2 linked regions of the Aliamphritea ceti genome follow. The protein of the gene in region 1 binds, or shares a complex with, the protein of each later gene. Links are inferred from orthologs where the notes say so. Each region holds a gene or a part of one and is shown on either strand. Other genes may lie near its edges. The genes, in order: nrdA and OCU49_RS14810.

Region 1 (10,661 bases):
AGAGCTGGAAAAGGCATTCGGACCAACTGTTGGTGTACTGAAAGGCCTGAGTGACTTTCGTCTGTTTGCTTTACAGCCGGTGAGTGGTCGGTATGTCGTTGGTTTTGGTAAGGCTTACGATATTGATCCGACAAGCTTCAGTTTGCACCATGTTGGCCCGGATGATTTGCAGAAGTAAGATTTGTTGAAATAAGTATTGTTACATTGGAAAGGATGGTGAAAAAGCTGAGCGTTTAGGTATAAACGCTCAGAATGTCTAGTTAAAAGGTCAGCCCGGATCAGGCTGAGCCGCCACCTTCAATCATATAAACGGCTACGGTTTTAATTAAAAATGCTGCCAGGCCTAAGCCTAAAGCAAAAAATAAAATCACAGTGCCGAATTTTCCGGCGTTAGATTTTTTTGCCAAATCGTAAATGATGAAGAAAATAAAGGCTGCGAATACCGCAATGCCTACGTTCATCATGATGCCTTCAATCTCTGCCAGACGCACAGTACACCTCTTAAGGATAACGGATTGGAGTCAGCCCGGCTAAAGAGTACCAGTCGGGCCTGTTCAAAAATTGATCGCGATTGTACAGCGATTGAATCTAAGGTGAAAGCTTTCGCTAACCTAAGGCTATTTGTATCAGAGGCTATTCTGCATTGGGATGCTTAAGGCTACCGATGAGGGCTGTCGCCATAACGACAGTGGCTACAAGGCTGATGAGTAACAGACCTTCTGCCATAGTTATGCCGAGTAATAAGTCTGGTGTATAACCACACAGCTCCCAGGGTTCGAAAACGACCGGGAACCATTTGTCGAGTGCAAACCAGTCTGGTAGTCCGGTAGACATTTTACAGCTGCTTTCTATTAGGTTGCGTTCTACTGCAAAAACCATCCAGGAGCGTTCAAGTAATCCTGCCATAGCGCCCAGGCTGAGTATCTGCAATAGTAAATTTGGAATCCTGTAGCGGCGCAGGCATAGCGCCAGTATTGCCAGAGCTATGATGGCCAGCACCCAGATGCGTATATGTACACAGAGTACGCAGGGGCCATAGTCCAGAACGTATTGATAAAACAGGGCTACTCCTTCAAGTACACAACCAACAAGAATAATGGTCAGCCAGAAGCCGGCGTGTTTTCCGAGTGCGGCAGCATAGTGCAACATATTTAGAATACCTGTGAGTCCCTGATTCAATTGTTGTGAGGCTAAGTGAAAAAGAAAGTTCAATCAATGGCTTAAACAGAATATTCCCCTCTGTCCGAATACAGGAACAGAGGAGATCTGAAAGGCATTAGTTGTCGAGAAAGTTAACCTGACTGTTAAAAGCCATTACGATACGTGCCTGAGCGCCAAAATAAGGCATGGCGGCATGCTTCAGGTATGATGGGAAAATAACAATCTGGCCTTCCTGGGGGGCAAAGTCCCAGGTGCCTGCTGCATTCAGGTAAGCAGTACCGGCGTCCAGATACTGATCAGCACCATGGCGGGGGTCGTAGAAACGATTGACACCATTACGTTGCTGAATATCGCTTTCTCCTGCCTGCAGGTAGTAAATGCCACACCAGGAACAGTTCGGGTGTGAGTGAGTGTCGTGATAACCACCGTTTTCTGTCACATGAAACCAGGACTCTACAATGCTGGCTTGTGCCTGAGCGTCTTCAGGCCAGAAATTTTCATTGACGGCGTAAGCGACTGTCGTTAGCAGGTCTTCAAGAAATTCTTTCAGATCGCTGAGTGCCGCATCTGGCTGATCGAGTAGATCGAGGCTGCTTTCATATAAAGCATGTTTGGCCGTTGGGGCGACATAACTGGCAATAGCTTCGTCCTGCTTCAGGCGAATTTTTTCAATCGCTTCTAACAGTGCTTGACGATTTTTACTGTGTTCCGGGTAGTTCACGCTGAACATACGTGTTTCCCAGACATTCATATCTTCAATCAGGAATGGCTCGTCGCTCATTACGGTCCTTAGCTTCGATCAGGTAGTATTAAAGCAGATGCTGCAACTGAGTGTTGCAGCAGGGTATTGCAGTAGATAGTCGTATCAGGCTGCAGGTTTAGGTGGTGTGAGAATATTTAACAAGCTGTGTGCCTGGTCAGCTGCTTCATGCCCAAGTGGTGTGAGATAACCACCGTCCTGTTGAGAAATCAGACCTTTATCGAATAGCCGCGTGGTGGCATCAATAACTTCATTATCGGCGTTGGCGTGTACTTTTATACCTTGGAGGGTGCTGGTCTGGCTGAAACGGATCAGCATATTAATCTCTTCGGCAATCTCATGATTACAAGGCATAGTGACTTTCCTTATACGGGTATGCTTCAAGTGATTATACCGGTAGAAAAGTTTACAACACCGGCATGGATCAACTCTGGCACAGTCAGAGAAAAATAAACAGAAGAAATGTATTTGATTGTGAAACATTTTCTGAAAAGAAAATGGTGGTGGGAGGTGGATTCGAACCACCGAAGCTTGCGCGTCAGATTTACAGTCTGATCCCTTTGGCCACTCGGGAACCCCACCAGAAGAGGGCGTGAATCTTATGTGTATGGAGGCGCTTTGTAAACAACAAAAACATAAAAAACGTAAAAAAATTTAAGCTTTTGGAATGCCAAAGACAGAGAAAAACTCCAATAGATATTTACTATGAAACTTACAGATGCCATATAAAATTTTTTGAAACACGCCATTAGTTTAACTGTCACGCCGGAGGTCTTGTAACCAGTGGGATTGCTAGGTGTTAATGGGTTTGGTTCTTATCTGGCTACACCTATAAGAAATCAAAATCAATATTGAATTTAACGTCTTAATATCTATATTGGGTGTCTGCTGTATGACCCTGCACTATATATAGTGTTATTTACTTCTTTATTAAGGGTCTGTTTTGTTTGGATTTTGTACAGTCCGGGCTAATTGTTGCCGAACATGTGGTTCTGCAGCAGTGACGGCAAAGTCGATTTCAGTTTATTCATTGGTGGGAAGCGCGTAATGCAGGACTTGATGGTTACCAAAAGAGATGGTCGAAAGGAAAAGATCGACCTGGAAAAAATTCACCGCGTCGTAATCTGGGCGGCAGAGGGATTGCAGAATGTTTCGGTATCACAAGTCGAACTGAAAGCACACATACAGTTCTATGAAGGCATGAAGACAGCGGATATTCACGAAACGCTTATTAAGTCTGCTGCCGACCTTATTTCTGAAGATGCGCCGGATTACCAGTATCTGGCCGCGCGACTGGCTATCTTTCATTTGCGTAAACGTGCCTTCGGAAGTTATGAGCCGCCACATCTTATGACGCATGTCGCTAAGATGGTTGATAATCAGCGTTACGACAAGCACTTGCTGGAAGACTATTCTGAAGCTGAATTTAACGAGCTGAATGATTACCTTGATCACAGTCGTGATATGAACTTCAGCTATGTTGCCGTTAAGCAGCTGGAAGGTAAGTACCTGGTACAGAACCGGGTAACAGGTGAAATTTTTGAAAGCCCACAGATTCTTTATATGCTGGTTGCTGCATGTCTGTTCGCAGGATATCCGCAGGCGAGCCGACTGGATTATGTGAAACGCTTCTATGATGCCTGTTCACTGTTTAAGCTGTCGTTGCCGACACCTATTATGGCAGGTGTTCGTACACCAACCCGTCAATTCAGTTCTTGTGTCCTGATTGAGTCAGACGATTCTCTGGATTCTATTAACGCAACAGCCAGTGCCATTGTTAAGTATGTCAGTCAGCGGGCCGGTATTGGTATTAACGCTGGCCGTATCCGTGCTTTGGGTAGCCCTATTCGTCAGGGTGAAGCATTCCATACTGGCTGTATTCCTTTCTATAAGCACTTCCAAACGGCGGTTAAGTCCTGTTCTCAGGGTGGTGTACGTGGTGGTGCGGCAACGCTGTTCTACCCAATCTGGCATTTAGAAGTTGAATCGCTGCTGGTACTGAAGAACAACCGTGGTGTGGAAGAAAACCGGGTTCGTCATCTGGATTACGGTGTACAGCTGAATAAGCTGATGTACCAGCGTCTCATCAAAGGTCAGAATATTACTTTGTTCAGCCCGCACGAAGTACCAGGTTTGTACGATGCGTTCTTTGCTGATCAGGACGAGTTTGAGCGTCTTTATGTGAAGTACGAGCAGGACGACTCTATCCGCAAGCAAACGATTAAAGCGGTTGAGCTATTTGGTTTGCTGGCGTCTGAACGTGCCTCAACAGGTCGTATCTACATTCAAAACGTTGATCACTGTAATACACACAGCCCGTTTGATCCTGCAGTCGCGCCGGTTAAGCAATCTAACCTGTGTCTGGAAATTGCACTGCCAACTAAACCGCTGACTGATGTTAATGATGACAAGGGTGAAATTGCACTTTGTACGCTGTCTGCATTTAACCTGGGTGCAATAGAGAATTTGGATGAGCTGGAAAATCTTGCTGATCTGATTACCCGGGCGCTGGATAGTCTGCTGGACTATCAGGATTATCCAATTGAGGCTGCACGTCAGGCTTCGCTGAGCCGTCGTACGCTGGGCGTTGGTGTTACTAACTTTGCATATTACCTGGCTAAAAATGGTGTGCGTTATTCAGATGGTTCTGCGAATGGTCTGGTACACAAAACATTTGAAGCTATTCAGTATTACTTGCTGAAAGCCTCGAATGAACTGGCTAAAGAGTTAGGCGCCTGTTCTAAGTTTAATGAAACAACTTATTCGAAAGGCTTGCTGCCAATCGATACCTATAAGCGTGACGTGGATGATTTCTGTGAAGAACCGCTTCACTATTTCTGGGAGACGCTGCGGACTGATATTCGTGAGTTTGGTCTGCGTAACAGTACACTGACAGCGCTGATGCCATGTGAAACTTCGTCTCAGATTACTAACTCTACTAACGGTATTGAGCCGCCACGGGGTTATGTAAGTGTGAAAGCGAGTAAAGATGGTGTAATGAAGCAAGTTGTACCTGAGTACTCTGAACTTAAGGATGACTACGAGTTGCTATGGGATATCCCAAGTAATGACGGTTATCTGCAGTTGACAGGTATCATGCAAAAGTTTGTTGATCAGTCTATTTCGGCAAACACCAACTACGATCCTTCCAACTTCCCTGGCGATAAAGTGCCGATGAAATTGTTGCTGAAAGATCTGCTGACGGCTTATAAGTACGGCGTTAAGACGCTTTATTATCATAACACCCGTGATGGTGCGACCGATCAGCATGATGATATGGGTTGTGAAAGCGGTGCTTGTAAGCTTTAATTGCCCGCTGGCCAACCGGTAGATATTCCGGTTGGCCATATATCTTCATCTGGCGATAAGCTTAGGTGGAGGTATGAATATTGCCGGTGTCTCTTTTCCGGCGTGATGATCCCAAGCTCGCGATAACTTTAAGATACCAGATGCTATATTCAACTTTTGATCCGACCTTTAATGACAGCACTAAAGAGCCGATGTTCTTCGGCCACAACGTTAACGTTGCACGTTATGATAAGCAGAAGTATCCGATCTTTGAAAAGTTGATAGAAAAGCAGCTGTCTTTTTTTTGGCGGCCGGAAGAAGTGGATTTATCCACTGACCGTAAAGATTTTATGGGTATGCCTGAGCACGAGAAGCATATCTTTCTGAGCAATCTGAAGTATCAGACTTTGCTGGACAGTGTTCAGGGGCGTTCGCCTAATATTGCATTTCTGCCTATTGTTTCCTTGCCTGAGTTAGAGACCTGGCTTGAAACATGGTCGTTCAGTGAGACGATTCACAGCCGTTCTTACACGCACATCATTCGTAATATTATGAATGAGCCGTCCGAAGTGTTTGACGAAATCGTTACCAATGAGGAAATTGTTAAGCGGGCTCAAAGTGTCACCCGTTTATATGATGAGTTGATTGAGCTGACAAATATCTATTTGATACAGGGTGAGGGTCGTCATACCGTTGATGGTAAGTTGTTTGATACCACCTTATATAATCTGAAGAAGAAGCTGTATCTGACGATTGTATCTGTGAACGTACTGGAAGCTATTCGTTTCTATGTCAGCTTTGCATGTTCATTCGCTTTTGCTGAGCGGGCGATCATGGAAGGTAACGCTAAGATCATCAAGCTGATTGCGCGTGATGAGGCGTTACATCTGACAGGTACTCAGTTCATGATCAACGTGCTTTCGTCCGGGGCTGATGATCCGGATTTTAAGAAGATTGCGGCTGAATGCCACGATGAGGTTGTAGAGATCTTCCGTGAAGCAGCTGAGCAGGAAAAAGACTGGGCAGACTATCTGTTCAGTGGTGGCTCGATGATCGGTCTGAATGCGCAAATTCTGCGTGATTACGTTGAATATATTACTAACGTCAGAATGAAAGCGGTCGGTCTGGAGGAGATTTTCCCGTCCAGCCAGAATCCATTGCCATGGATGAACGCATGGTTAGTGAGTGATAACGTACAGGTTGCACCACAAGAAGCTGAAATAAGCTCCTATTTAGTGGGTGCAATCGATAACGAAGTTAATGACAGTGACTTCGATGATTTTGATCTTTAAGGGCTAAGTCATGAGTGGTATTCCAAGGATTAAGGTTAATAACCACGGTACGTTTTTCTACCAGTATGAATTTTCGTTACTGGATGCTTTAGAGGCGCAGGAAATTCCTGCGCCGTATAATTGTCGCGGCGGATATTGCGGTACCTGTAAAGTCCGTTTGTTGGACGGTGAGGTTGAACAAGTGCAGGATGCGCTGTTTGATACCGTTGGCGATGAGATCCTGACATGCTGTTGTAAGCCTGTCGGGCATATTGAGATTGAGCTTCCGGAAGACTGATCAGCAGCGCTTCCGTTTCCTTCCCGTTTTTATATCTGCTTTCCGCTTAGTGTATTTGTGTAATCGTCTGGCACGGATGTATTGGTGTCTGTAAAAAGTCCCCTTGCCGTTTTTCTACTGTAAATTATTAGTAACAGTTTTGTTTGAATTTTGTGTATCAATGAAGCCAAGCTTTGAGTTGTTAATGGATTGTATAGCTAAAGGTGTCAGGAATATCTCGGCATGTAAGGGGTTGCGAGAGTTTTGGTTTTTTTTGATTGCCAGGTCGGTTAAGTGTGTTGCTAATCCAATGTTTGAGTAGCTTGCTGGTTTTCAGAAGAATAGGATTATAAAGTGGAACTGGCATGAAAATTGGTTGTTATTTGATCAGGGAAATAGCGCTGTTATTTTAACTGATAAATTTAAAGTCCACAGTTGTCTGTCAAGGTTTTTTTTCTTGAATGGCTGTTTAGTTAATTATTGGTTTTAATGATTGTTTGGTCGTAAGTTATTGAATTTATTAGACTAAAATGTTTTGTGTTAAATATGACCGATCTGTAACAAAGCCTTTGTTTACGGGCCTTTCAGAAGGGTGTCCAATAGTTGTAAACAGAGTTATCCACAGAATGTGGGGGTAACTTCCCGTTTGATTTTAGATGTATTTCAGAAGTTAAAGCACTGATTGCTGTAGCTGGTTTAGCAGTGATTTATAGGCTTATGTTGTGGGCCTTTGATCATTAGGCGGATATGTTAATTGATAGCCTCAGCGAAGGCTGGCGAGCCTGACGGTAGCAGTAAATGACTATGCCAGTCAGGCTATAAGAAGAGATTGAGTAATGGTTGAAAGAGGAGTGTTAACCTTTATTCAGAGTTCTGTTTTATCTTTGAATTCGCACAGATCTTCGATCATGCAGCTATTACATTTTGGCTTACGGGCGGTACACACATAACGACCATGTAAGATCAGCCAGTGATGGGCGTCCATCAGAAATTCGTCAGGTACAAATTTCAGCAGCTTTTGCTCTACTTCGTTTACGTTTTTTCCTGGTGCGATTTTAGTACGGTTAGAGACACGGAAGATATGTGTATCTACTGCCATCGCGATTTGCCTGAAGGCTGTATTAAGTACAACATTGGCGGTTTTTCGACCGACTCCTGGCAGTTCTTCGAGGTCTTCACGGTTTTCAGGTACAACAGAGTTATGCTTATCAATAAGTAGCTTGCAGGCTTTTATGACGTTCTCTGCTTTTGAATTGTACAGGCCGATGGTTTTTATGTATTCCTTGAGACCGTCTACACCTAGGGCGTAGATAGCTTCTGGCGTGTTAGCCACAGGAAAGAGCTTGCGTGTTGCTTTATTAACGCTGACGTCGGTTGCCTGAGCTGATAGAGCTACAGCTACCAGCAGTTCGAAGGGGCTACTGAATTCAAGTTCTGTGACTGGGTTTGGGTTGTCGGCACGCAGACGGGTAAATATTTCTTGGCGTTTGGTTTTATTCATTATTCTGGCTGTTGGCTTGGCTCGTGGTGCTTATCTTAATGGCCCAGCGCCTGTATTAGAAGAGGCTTTTGTGTCCTGTGTGCTGCTGAGCGGCGTGATTCTTGTGAGTATTATTCTGACTTTTGGTATATATGAAAAATGCCGGCGTATAGCCGGCATTTAATTTTCAGAAGTTTTAGATTCTGGAATGGCTATTACGTTTGACCTAGCTGATGTTACCTGTGATTCGGGCGCGCTTAGGCCCTTCGGATGGCGCTTTTGGCTGTTGCTTGCGACGTTCTTCCAGACGCTGATCAACGATGTTTTTAACCGCGATAATCAGGCCCATGCCGACAAAGGCTCCAGGCGGTAAAATAGCGAATAGAAAGCCACTGTAGTCATCGACCAGTGTGATTTTCCAGTTTTCTGCCATTGGGCCGAAAAGCAGGTGCATATCAGCAAACAGGGTGCCAAGGCCAAGTATTTCCCGCATGGCGCCGAGCAGTACCAGTACCAGAGTAAAGCCCAGTCCCATCATTACGCCGTCCAACAAGGAGGCGCCTACAGGGTTTTTACAGGCGAACGCGTCAGCTCTGCCCATGATGGCACAGTTGGTGACAATCAATGGAATGAAGATGCCCAGGATCGTGTACAGCTCATAGGTAAAGGCTTGCATGAGCAGTTCGATACAGGTTACGAAGGAGGCAATAACCATCACGAATACCGGTAAACGTACTGAATCAGGGACAAAGTGACGGAACATGGAGATCGTCAGGTTTGAACCTATTAATACTAAAATACTGGCAATGCCCAGTCCGAGAGCATTCACCACAGTACCGGTAACGGCTAGCAGAGGGCAGAGACCGAGTAACTGAACCAGAGCCGGGTTATTCGTCCAGAGTCCGTCCAGAGTGATTTTCTGATAATCGGTCGCCATTATTCTGCTCCCGTAGATGCATTGGTCGCTGCCTGGGAATCCTGCGGTTGAGGATTGTCCAGCAGTGCTGTTTTGTGTTCGCGGAAATAGTGAATAGCAGCAGCGGTTGCGTTAACTATTGCCCGTGGGGTAATTGTCGCGCCGGTAAACTGATCGAAGCGGCCGCCGTCTTTTTTAACTGCCCAGTTTGTATCATTATCGCCATTATATTGCTGGCCGTTAAAGCTTAACACCCAGTCAGACTTTTTAAGTTCGACTTTATCGCCCAGTCCCGGGGTTTCTTTGTGTGCAAGTACCCGAACGCCGGCCAGAGTTTCGTCACGGTTGATGCCTACAATCAGTGATATGGCACCGGTATAGCCGTCTGGAGCAATGACAGGCATGATGACTGTTTCTACCTGGCCTTTGCGGCGGGCGCGAAAAGCAGTGGCTTGTGCTAGGCCTGTCAGATCAGCATCTTCGATAATTACAGTGTCGCTGAGCATGTCATTATCAATACTGCTTTCTGGCACTATTTCATAGAGTGCTTTTGCTTGCTGAGCTTCGATATTGTCGGCTATGCGCTGTTCAGTGGATACCTGAGTCAGAGCAATTGCGCCAGCTGTAACAACGGCAAAAATACCCAGTCCTACAGCGCTGTTGCGGATCGCAGTGAACATTTCCATTAGTTGCTTCCCTTCATGCCGCGTTTGGCTTTAGCGTGGCCGTAAGTCCGCGGTTGGGTATATTGGTCGATAAAAGGCGCACTAAGATTCATAAGCAATACAGCGAAAGCGACAGCGTCAGGGTAGTTACCCCAGCTGCGAATGATAAATATAAGTAAACCGATACCGGCAGCGAACCAGAGCTTGCCCTTATTACTGGTACAGGAGGTAACCGGATCAGTAATAATGAAGAAGGCGGCCAGCATCGTTGCACCTGTTGTCAGGTGGAAGAACGGATCCGGATAGTTATCCGGATCAATCAGGAAGAACAATGTTGATACCAGGGCCAGTGTGCCAAGCATTGCTACCGGGGCGTGCCAGGTGAAAATCTTACGGTAGAGCAGGAATATGCCACCCATCACATATGCTGCGCTAACTGCATGCCAGGCGCCGATACCATCGGCTAAAAGTGCACTCTGGTACCACATTTCTTCGGTAGTGAAGCCACCGCGGTGCTTCATTACGTCCAGAGGAGTTGCCATGGATAAGACATCGTATAGCGCTGGTTGAATGCCTGCGAAAATAAGCTGTAGGGTATCTATGAAGCTAATGATGTTCCAGCCTTCGCCAGCCATAACAAAAGGTGCGCTCCAACTGGTCATCGGCACCGGAAAAGACACCAGTAGTAAAGCATAAGCAGCCATTGCCGGGTTGAAAGGGTTGCTGCCCATTCCACCATACATATGCTTCGCAATGGCGATTGCAAACAGGATGCCGACAAACATCACCCACCATGGAGCGAATGGAGGGATTGCCAGACCAAGCAGTACGGCGGTTACTACG
Region 2 (10,381 bases), 1.7 Mb from region 1 along the record:
GGGTTTAGTAATTCAGAAGAAGCTGCCGTTCAGTTAACCGACATAGTTCCTTTTCTGTTAGAAGATGCACTCCAGGCAGCCGGAGCGGAATACCAGAAAGCAGAAGACTGGCATGCTTTTGCTGTGCAGGACGGCTTGATTATTACCGGACAGAATCCGGCCAGCTCAGCCCTTGTTGCTGAAAAGCTGTTGGCTCATCTGGATTGATAAGTCCGGAATAACAGACCGGCACTACTGTGCTTTTGATACGTATCAATACGCATCTGACACAACATGCCGATCAGGATAAGTAACGATACTAACGGATATTCCTGATACCCCTTTTGCCTGACCCTCACAATCAAAACTGTCGATCTCATCCCCCCGATATCGACCTGTGAGCTGGTCAGGCACTCTGTTCTGTCGCAGCCAAATAAATGCCTGTCTCGAACAGTCTGATAAATATATCTGGCTAATCAGCATAAGCTGTCTTTATACGGACGCTGCTTTACGTTGCCGGCCACCGGCCGACTTAACAGCACTCTTTCCAGATGCTTTAGAGCTGCGACCAGTAGCTTTCGCTGCAGTCTTACTTCCTGTTTTAGCTGCTGATTTACCTGCCGCAGTTTTACGCCGCCGGCCATAGGTTTTTTTCCGGGCTGGTGAAGCAGCTTTTAGTGAAGCCGGGATTTGTACGCTCTCTGAGCCCGCAACCAGTTCCTGCAAACTCACCAGCAAAGGCTGCATAAAAGCATCGTAACTACTCTGTTTATGACTAATGTCATTCAGCGTAGCCTCCCAGCGCGCGGTCATATCTGGTGTCGTAGCTGAATCAGGTAAACAGCTGATTAGCGCTTTACCCACCTCAGTAGCCCGCACAGCTTTGCCTTCACGATATAAAAAACCACGGGTAAACAGCAACTCAATGATCCCCGCCCGGGTTGCTTCTGTGCCTAAACCGTCGGTATCTTTCAGAATTTTGCGAATATCCGGATCCTGTACATAGCGGGCAATACCTGTCATTGCCGCTAACAGGGTTGCATCAGTAAAGTATTTGGGAGGTTGGGTATGCTTTTCTTCAACTTCACCACGCAGGCAATCAACGACCTGGCCTTGCTTCAGCTCAGGTAACTGCTGATCTTTACTGGCATCTTTATTGAGTAAATTCTTCCAGCCCAGATCCAGAGTCCGGTGTGCATTACAGGCAAACAACCCACCCGCAACTGTCACTTCCGCCTTCGTTTCAAAGTAGCTGTACTTCGGCAAAAACTGATACAGATAAAAAGTAGCAACCAGCGTATATATTTTCTTCTCTGTTTCCCCCAGAGATGCCGGCATTTTTCGGCTAGTCGGAATAATTGCGTGATGCGCGTCCACCTTGCTGTCATTCCAGGCGGCACTGCGTCGACTCAGATCCAATAAGCCTGAAACTTTCTCAAAATCAGGACAGTTGCTCATCACAACAGGCATTACATCTTTTGCCAATGCATGATGTTCACGGGGTAAATAGCGGCTATCTGAACGTGGATAGGTAATTAGCTTATGGCGTTCATACAAACTCTGACAGGTATCCAGCACGGCCTTGGCATTCATACCAAACCGCTTGGCAGCTTCTATCTGCAGTGCCGATAAATTAAACGGCAAAGGCGCTGCCTGCTGCTTTTTCTTCTGTTCCAGCTTAGTGACTGTACCTGGCTGGCCAGTGATCCTTGAGGCCACATTTTCTGCCAGCGGCCGGGATAACACCCTGCCCTCTTCGTCCTGATAGGGTGCACAGTTCTCACTGGGCTTCCAGCGCGCCTGAAAGGCTTCTTTCAGAGAAGTCTGTAAGTGTGCCACCACCTCATAAAAAGGCTTGGACACAAACTCTTCAATGCTCAGATCCCGTCTGACAACTAACCCTAATAAAGGCGTTTGCACCCGCCCTACAGACAACACTCCGCTATAGCCTGCCTGCTGACCTCGCAAAGTATAAGCGCGGGTCATATTCATACCGTACAGCCAGTCAGCCCTTGAACGGGCCAGTGCCGAGATCGACAGCGGAATAAATTCCTGGTTTGAACGCAACTGCTTTAAAGCCCGGCGCACAGCACTGCCATTAAGATCGCTAATCAGACAGCGTTGAGTAGCTGCTTTTTTAGCAGCGCTGACCCCCAGATAATTAATCACTTCATCGACAAGCAGCTGCCCTTCACGGTCAGGATCGCCCACATGAACTAATTGATCAGCCTGCTTTACTAGTTTACGTAACACACTTAACTGGCTGCGGGTTTTACTGCGTGGTTGTAATTGCCACTGCTGAGGTATTATTGGTAGATGCTCAAAGCGCCACTGCTTAAACTGTGGGTCATACTGATCCGGCTCTGCCTGCTCCAGTAAATGCCCTAAGCACCAACTGACCACATCACCATTTCCTACCCGGATAAAGCCCTGATCTTTACTCTGTGGTTTTGGCAGCACATCTGCCAGTGCCCGGGCCAGACTGGGTTTTTCAGCAATGTATAAAATCATAAGGTGCTCAAACAGATAAATTACTGGCTAAATATACAGTCTATACTTCTTTGCCGGCAAGCCCTGTGAATCACAAACACAAAAAAAGCAGCCATTGGCTGCTTTCTTAATGTGTATCTGCAAAGTTTACTTCACATAATTTTGCTCAAGATACTGAATAATCTCGCCAGATTCATACATCCAACGCACACCATCCTGCTCTTCAATACGCAAACAAGGCACTTTTAATTTACCGCCATCTTTTTCGAGCTCAGCTTTAAAGTCCTGGTTACGTTTAGCATCACGCACTTCAACATTCAGATTGAAGCGGCGCATCGCCCGGCGCACCTTCACGCAAAATGGGCAAGCTTCATACTGATATAAAGATAAATTGGCAGTCTGCTTATCCAGCTGAGCTTGTTGCTCAGGGCTGCGCTGCATTTTTGTCGGCGGAGTAAGCGCATTCAACAGCAGAATAATACGACCAAGAATCCAGCGAATAATAAACACTACTATCTTCCTCAAAGAACAAAAACGGTGCGCGATTCTAGCACAGATCAATCACCGGTGACGATGCCAAATATAGAGCACTGTGACAGGGCCAAATACGTGCACGATCAAGCTGAAATAAAACTGAAAATAATAAACAAATGTTCGAACTTTTCTCAGACAGGGCAGTCACAGGCTAAGCTGTACAGGGATGGAACATGATTTCTAGCTAATTTATCCGGGCTTCTGCGCCCCGCTTTACCAGTGGTAACCCCTCTGAATTGCCAGCAGATGCCTGATCAAACAAAGACAAACTTGCAGCCCTGATACGCAGCAAGAGAAAATTTTGAGTTACGGTGCCACCATGCGTTTATTAATTGCTTCCTGCTTGACCTTCATTTCCCTTTTCAGCCTCAATACCCAGGCAGCGTACATAAGTGATGATGTCTTCACTTATTACCACGGTGGCCCCAGTGACCAGTTCAGGATTACCGGCCGTATTCGCAGCGGCACCAGTATTACAATACTTAGCCGAAACAAAGATAGCGGATACGTACGGATCAAAACCGCTTCCGGCCGTACCGGCTGGCTACCAGGTGCAAACGTAAGCGAAGGTACCAGCATGTCTGTACGCTTCCCGCAACTGGAAGAAAAGCTGGGGAAAAGCAATGCTATGATTACTCAGCAAAATGGCGCTATTCAGTCACTCAAACAACAAACCGTTGGCTTGCAACAGCAAAACAAAGAATACGCCGACACTATTGCTAAGCTGGAACTGGAAATATCCAGCCTGAACCGCTCAATCAACAGCATGGATGACTCTAATCTGATGCGCTGGTTTACTTACGGCGGGCTAGTTGCTTTTGGTGGCCTGATTCTGGGTCTGATTATTCCAATGTTCCCACGCCGCAAAAAACGCCCAGACGTCTGGTAAGCGCTACATCAGAATTTCTTTAAAAGACAGACAAAAAAAACCGCCGTTATTCGGCGGTTTCTGTTTTTAGCTGGTCGATACACCCGGCTAACTGGCAATCGCCGTCTCGCAAGCGTCTGCTTAAGTCCCGGGCCATATTCATAAAAATCAGCGTGTATTGTTCAGCATCGTGCTGATACAAGGCAAATAACTGGTCCGCTTTGATTTCAATTGCATGGCAATGATCATCAGCCAGTACTACACCACTGCGCGGATAAACACCGAGCAGCGCCATCGAACCGAAACACTCAGTTGCCTGAAAACTGCGAATTTTATGTAATCTATTGTTATCACTGCCGTGCTTATACAAAGAGGCATGGCCAGACACAACTACAAAAGCAGAATCACCACGTTCACCTTCAGTGAAAAAAGCTTCACCTGCTGCGTGTTCCACACAACTGCAACCAGAAACTAACAACTTAATACTGTCTTCCCGCAAGCCACCAAATACCGGCATGTCCTGCAACTGCTCAATAGGAATATCTATTGCCACGCGACTACTCTACTTTTCCCGAGACGACATATTGTTATGTCAAACTCATGACATTCTAAACCAAGCAGCGCCACTAGAAAACTGATGCTTTTACCAGCTGTAAAATCAAATACTTAGCAACCGCTCACCCTATTAATGCTCCCCATACTCAAACTGGTTGCTATACTGAGGCTAACAACTCAGCTTCTGAATCCGTTTATGGCATAATTGACGCGTTATAGAGCTAATAACCAATAGCTATGTTTGATATAAACATTCACTATTGGCGTACGGGTTAATAAATTGTTTCAATGTCACCCGTTCTTATGAGGAGATTATTTAGATGCAACGTGTGACTATTTTCGGTCGTGAAGGATGTGGATTCTGCGTCCGTGCCAAGCAACTTTGTGAAATCAAAGATTTCGATTTTCGCTACATTGATATCCACAAAGAAGGTATCAGCAAAGAAGATCTTGAAAAAACTATCGGTAAACCAGTCACTACTGTTCCTCAGATCTTCCACGGAAAGGAACACATCGGAGGCTTTACCGAATTTTCTGCATTAGTCGCTGAACTTGAAGAAGGGAATGAGCTCGAAGGATTCGAGCTGTAAACTGACTAAGCAATAACCGCAATTAACAGCGAGCATGCCAATGATTACATTATTGTTTTTAGCCGTTCTAGCTTGCCTGTTCGTGATTGGCTATAGCCTAAAAGATCAGCTTAAAGGTCATAACAATCAGCCGCAGGTGATGCGTATTCCTGTCGAAGAGCAACGTCAGCAGCCTCAGCGCCGCCGTCGTCGTTAGAAGAGAAGCCTCTTAAAAGAAAAGCGCTCAATCATTAAGATTCAGCGCTTTTTTTATGTCTGCCAGCTTTTCAGTTAAAACCTCCACAGCTTTAGTAAAACGAAGCTATAAATTCTTAACTTGCCCGGTTTAGCGCCAAAGCTCCGTTCAGAATAACCTCAACTTTATGCTTTACTTCATACAGTTCAGTTTCTGAATAAGGCCTGGCAGGCACTGCACCCCATACCGGCGCGGGCCAGGCTGCATCGCTCTCGTAACGTACCACATGATGCACATGCAGCTGCGCGACCATGTTACCAATAGCGGCAACATTCATTTTTCTGGCAGCAAAGATGTCATGCAGATTCTCAGCCAAAAATGACGACTCATGAATCAGCTGCTGCTGCTCTTCTTCAGGTAAATGGTAAATCTCTGTCGCGCCTGCACGCCGTGGTACCAAAATGCACCATGGATAATTTGCATCATTCATTAATAACAACCGGCACAGCGGAAAGTCGCCAATATGAATACAATCGGCGGCTAAACGGGGATCCAGTTCAAACTCCAGCTCAAGCTCGTCCATCATATATCTCCTTTGTGAAGCAATACCTTAACTCTAGCAGTTCAATAGCTATCCCGACAGAACTTGTTGACTATAAAGCAGTTTTTAACACCATCGCGGGATCAGCCCAAACCAGTAACAGCAGCGTAAGACTGGTTTATAACAGCCGTCTGACATACAGTAGGCGAACTATCCCGCCAGTTACCTTATATTCTGATCTATGACCACATTTAGCTTTCATAACTCAATTGCCGATATTGGTCAGGAGACCTGGGATACCTTGGTGCACAGACCCGGCGACGGACTTGATTATCCGTTTATACGCTATGGCTTTTTACATGCTCTGGAGAACAGCGGAAGCGTTTGTGCAAAAACCGGCTGGCAGGCATTTCATCTGGTAATCAATGATCCTGAACCTGTTGGCGTTATGCCACTGTATATCAAGCAGCATTCATACGGTGAATACGTATTCGACTGGGCCTGGGCCGATGCCTATCAGCGTTACGGGCTGGAATATTATCCAAAACTGCTTAATGCCATTCCTTTTACACCCAGCACCGGCCCCCGTCTTTGTCTGTCTGCGAACCTAAGTGCAGCACAGCAGGCCGAGCTACATCAGGCAATAGCACAGGCACTGACGCAGGTTTGCCAGCAACATAAACTGTCTGGCTGGCACAGCTTATTCCTAGAATCTGAAGTCATTCCTCTCTTGCAGGGTAAAGGCATTAAGCGCAGATTAGGCAGCCAGTACCACTGGTTTAATCAGAACTATACTGACTTCGATGATTTCTTAAGTTATTTCAGCTCCAGAAAGCGCAAGAACGTTCGCAAAGAGCGGCAAAAGATTGAGCAACAGACAATCGAACATCGCTTTTTGAATGGCAGTCAGATCAGCAACAGCGAGCTGGAAAGCTTTTATAACTTTTATCAGGTGACTTATCTCAAGCGGGGACGCTCCGGATATCTGAATCTCGATTTTTTCCGCCAGCTCTGCGAGCAAATACCAGACAACCTTTTGTTCTGCATTGCCAGTAAAGATAATGACGACGTTGCGGCAGCACTCTATCTGCGGGATTCAACAACCCTCTACGGGCGCTATTGGGGCTGTCTTGACGAATTTGACAGCTTGCATTTCGAAACCTGTTATTACCAGGGAATCGATTATTGCATTCAACACGGTTTAAAACGCTTTGATCCTGGTGCACAGGGCGAACATAAAATTCAGCGCGGCTTTAAACCTATCGAAACCTGGTCTGTTCACTGGCTCGCTGAGGCCGGATTTGATCAGGCTATCAGCCAGTTTCTGAATGAAGAAGAACAAATGATGCGCGAACATATGTCTGTTCTTGAAGCTCAGTTACCTTTTAAAGCCGACAGTTAAACCAAACAAAATGCCACGTGCCGAAGCTTTATTCGGCAACCATTACCCAAACTGGGCAATACATATTCAGGCTGCAGGCCAGTAACTATGAGGGTTGTTGAATATTAAGTGTTTTTTTCCGGTTTTGGACACAAAAGTTTTCCAGTACTTTGCCGATTAAATCGATTATAGTTTTGCAGTCGGGCAAAACCAGGATCTTCTAGTTAGGCAAGATATGACATCAACAGAAAAAGACAATCAGGAACTACGCCGCGTCATCCGTCTTATGTCGAGTAAGATGGAACGTAATGAGGCGATCCTGAAATCATTTTTTGAGATGGAAATACGCCTGCTCAGCTGCAGCACTCTGGCAGAATTACTGGACCTGCTATTAGTAGAGTTTAAAGAATATTTCCGCCTGACATCCGTCAATCTTATCTTATTAGACCCCGAAGGTGCCGCCCGTGACCTGCTGGACGAATATGTCCCGCCTAAACCCGGACATACACTGCGCTTCGTTAAAAATCAGCGGTTATTGAAATCTATTTTCCCAACCCCTGAGCTGAAAGCTGGTGAATTAACTGATGCAGTTAAAAAGTTGGCCTTTCCAGGCAGTCCTTTTATTCTCAGTAGCGCCCTCCTACCCCTGATACGTCATGACTGCCTGATCGGCAGCCTGCATCTGGGAAGCAAAGACCCCGGCCGTTACAGTGACAGCTTTGATTACGACTACATTAATCATCTCGCATCTGTGATTGCGGTATGTATTGAGAACTGCATAAACCAGCAGAACCTCAAGCGCATGAGCATCATAGATATGCTCACTAAAGTACATAACCGCCGCGCCTTTGATCAGGAAATTATTCGCGAATTATCACGGGCGAACCGTCATCAGAGCACGCTCAGCTGCCTGTTTGTCGACCTTGATCACTTTAAGCTGGTCAATGATACATACGGCCATCAGGTAGGCGACCGGGTACTGCGAAGTGTTGGTCAGGTACTTAAGAAGTCACTGCGTAAGACTGACTTTATTGCCCGTTATGGCGGCGAAGAGTTTGCGATTTTGCTGCCTAAATGTGATGCCGTACAGGCACAGCAAATCGGCGATACAATACGCAATAAAATCCTTAAAATGATTATGCATAATGATCTTGGGGAACCGTTTCGAATCAGCTGTTCTATCGGTATCTCCAGCTGCGAAGTCTCCCGCTACGATCATGCGTCACTGGAAGATCTTTCTACCCGGTTACTGAAAGCAGCTGACGACGGTGTCTACACAGCCAAACATAATGGCCGCAACCAGTGTGCTTATGAGCACTTCGATTTAGAACCCCGCAGCGGTATCAAACTGGTTTCAGGTTAATAAAAAACCGCTGACAGATTCACTCCATCAACGGTTGATTTTTTTCTACTTTATGCGGATCTCAGATTTCAATCGCCTGCGGCAACACAAACCAGCGCAATGCTTCTGCGTCAGCCGGTAAACTCAGCTCAAAACGCTGGCCTTGCTGCTCCTGTAGCAAAACGTCTTCTGCCTGCTGCAACAAACCTGCATAATCAATATCTGTTGCTGTTGGCCGAGGCCGCTCCGTCTGATCCTGATCCATAAAATCCAAATCCTGCAAATTCACCGCAGGTCGCAAACCTTGCCCCTGATACTTCCAAACGCCTGAAGCGGTATCGTACTGGTAGAACGGCAGTAGACGCCAGCCATGCTCAGCAACCAGGTCTATAGCCTGTAACAAATACTGAAAACAGGCTTCGTCAATAAAGTAATTAAAGTTCAGACGACTCCAGCCTGGACGCATCACCATCTGTGCAGCCTTAATCTGAGCTTCTACAGCCTTGCTATACTGCATATCCATATCGAGTAGCGCATGACCATAGGGACCAGCACAGGAGCATCCACCGCGCGCCTGAATGCCAAACAGATCATTCAGCAAGGCAACAACAAATCCGTAATGAAGATCTTCCTGCTGATACTTAATTCGCAGAGAAACTATAGATAAACGTGGGGCATCAGGATTACCCAACACTTCGATTTTATCGTTATTGCCCCAATGCTGCAGTGCACGGCGAACAAAGTCGGTTTCCAGTTTTTCTATTCTCTCTACTCCAACCTGCTGCTGTAACCTAAACACCAGACCGGCACGAATAGACTCAATAATCGCCGGCGTTCCACCTTCTTCTCTGCGTTCACCGTGCTCTGTGTAACTGTGATCTTCAGGGGTTACATAAATTACCGTACCACCGCCCGGCACGGCCGGTACCCGATTCGTCAGCAGCGCTTTATTGACGACCAGAATTCCAGGAGTACCCGGACCACCAATGAACTTATGCGGCGAAATAAACACAGCATCCAGCGCGCTGTCTGGCTTACCACCTGAAAGCATATCAATACCTACATAGGGTGCGCCGGCTGCATAATCCCAAAATGCAAAAGCTCCAAAACGCTTTAGCAAATGACTGATACCAACCACGTTGCTCTTCAACCCGGTAACATTAGAAGCCGCAGAGAAACTGCCAATCTTCAGCGGTCTGTTCTGATATTCAACCAGCTTTTCTTCCAGAACCTGTATATCCAGCAGTCCTGTCTCGCTCAGTGGAATCACCACGACATCGGCAATACTTTCCCGCCATGGCAACTCATTGGAGTGATGCTCATAAGCACCAATGAATACTACCGGACGCTGGTCCTGTGGAATCATATCGGTAAATTTATAACGATCATTCAAATCAGCCGGCAAACGTAAATTAAGTATATCCACCAGTTTATGGATAGCAGCCGTTGCCCCTGAACCGCAAAAGATCACTTCATAAGTGTCGTCAGCATTCACAGCCTGACGAATTTCTGTCCGTGCCTGCTCACGAAGCTGACCTGTCTGTGCGCCGGTATAGGAAGACTCAGTATGCGTATTGGCATAAAACGGCAACACCTGCTGCTGAATATACTCTTCAATAAAGTTCAGGCTTCGGCCTGAAGCTGTGTAATCGGCATACACCAGTGGCTTATCGCCAAAAGGGGTTGTGATGGTTTGATCCGAGCCAATTACTGCATCCCGTATCCGTTGAATAAGCGCTGTCATACTGCCACTCCGCGTGCTGCATTAAAGAATGCATAAAGTATATGCAGCATCCCGTAAAAAGAGTTTGCTTTTATTCGTACAAACACCGCACAAGATAGAAATTTATTTTATTTTTATATATAAAAATAAATTATTTTTCTTCACCACCACCCTAATATAAAATATATCGGCAATGCAAAATC

What was found.
Region 2: the proteins of nrdA (region 1) and OCU49_RS14810 are in contact, whole or in part, in an NMR structure (PDB 1QFN), measured with the Escherichia coli proteins. The link is inferred for Aliamphritea ceti from one-to-one orthologs.

The regions. Positions count from the first base shown.
Region 1 is NZ_AP025282.1:1,563,920-1,574,580, forward strand. What follows is about bases 2,644-5,599. They hold nrdA (class 1a ribonucleoside-diphosphate reductase subunit alpha), read left to right. Parts: upstream 2,644-2,968; coding sequence 2,969-5,230; downstream 5,231-5,599. Other genes in these bases: nrdB (class Ia ribonucleoside-diphosphate reductase subunit beta), read left to right, coding at 5,371-5,599. Also shown: OCU49_RS07155 (HugZ family pyridoxamine 5'-phosphate oxidase), read left to right, coding at 1-178; OCU49_RS07160 (DUF2788 domain-containing protein), read right to left, coding at 279-491; OCU49_RS07165 (disulfide bond formation protein B), read right to left, coding at 634-1,149; OCU49_RS07170 (TIGR02466 family protein), read right to left, coding at 1,277-1,942; OCU49_RS07175 (TIGR02647 family protein), read right to left, coding at 2,027-2,275; more of nrdB, read left to right, coding at 5,600-6,501; class I ribonucleotide reductase maintenance protein YfaE, read left to right, coding at 6,512-6,778; nth (endonuclease III), read right to left, coding at 7,623-8,258; OCU49_RS07205 (electron transport complex subunit E), read right to left, coding at 8,464-9,174; electron transport complex subunit RsxG, read right to left, coding at 9,174-9,839; electron transport complex subunit RsxD, read right to left, coding at 9,839-10,661. UniProt on the Escherichia coli protein: Provides the precursors necessary for DNA synthesis. Catalyzes the biosynthesis of deoxyribonucleotides from the corresponding ribonucleotides.
Region 2 is NZ_AP025282.1:3,229,406-3,239,786, forward strand. The notes cover bases 3,706-6,381. They hold OCU49_RS14810 (GrxA family glutaredoxin), read left to right. Parts: upstream 3,706-4,746; coding sequence 4,747-5,016; downstream 5,017-6,381. Other genes in these bases: OCU49_RS14800 (TIGR04211 family SH3 domain-containing protein), read left to right, coding at 3,706-3,892; OCU49_RS14805 (Crp/Fnr family transcriptional regulator), read right to left, coding at 3,939-4,424; OCU49_RS14815 (hypothetical protein), read left to right, coding at 5,057-5,212; OCU49_RS14820 (HIT domain-containing protein), read right to left, coding at 5,328-5,774; OCU49_RS14825 (GNAT family N-acetyltransferase), read left to right, coding at 5,974-6,381. Also shown: OCU49_RS14785 (type 1 glutamine amidotransferase domain-containing protein), read left to right, coding at 1-207; OCU49_RS14790 (DNA topoisomerase III), read right to left, coding at 472-2,490; OCU49_RS14795 (glutathione S-transferase N-terminal domain-containing protein), read right to left, coding at 2,617-2,979; more of OCU49_RS14800, read left to right, coding at 3,323-3,705; more of OCU49_RS14825, read left to right, coding at 6,382-7,134; OCU49_RS14830 (sensor domain-containing diguanylate cyclase), read left to right, coding at 7,295-8,476; OCU49_RS14835 (aminotransferase class V-fold PLP-dependent enzyme), read right to left, coding at 8,538-10,199. UniProt on the Escherichia coli protein: The disulfide bond functions as an electron carrier in the glutathione-dependent synthesis of deoxyribonucleotides by the enzyme ribonucleotide reductase.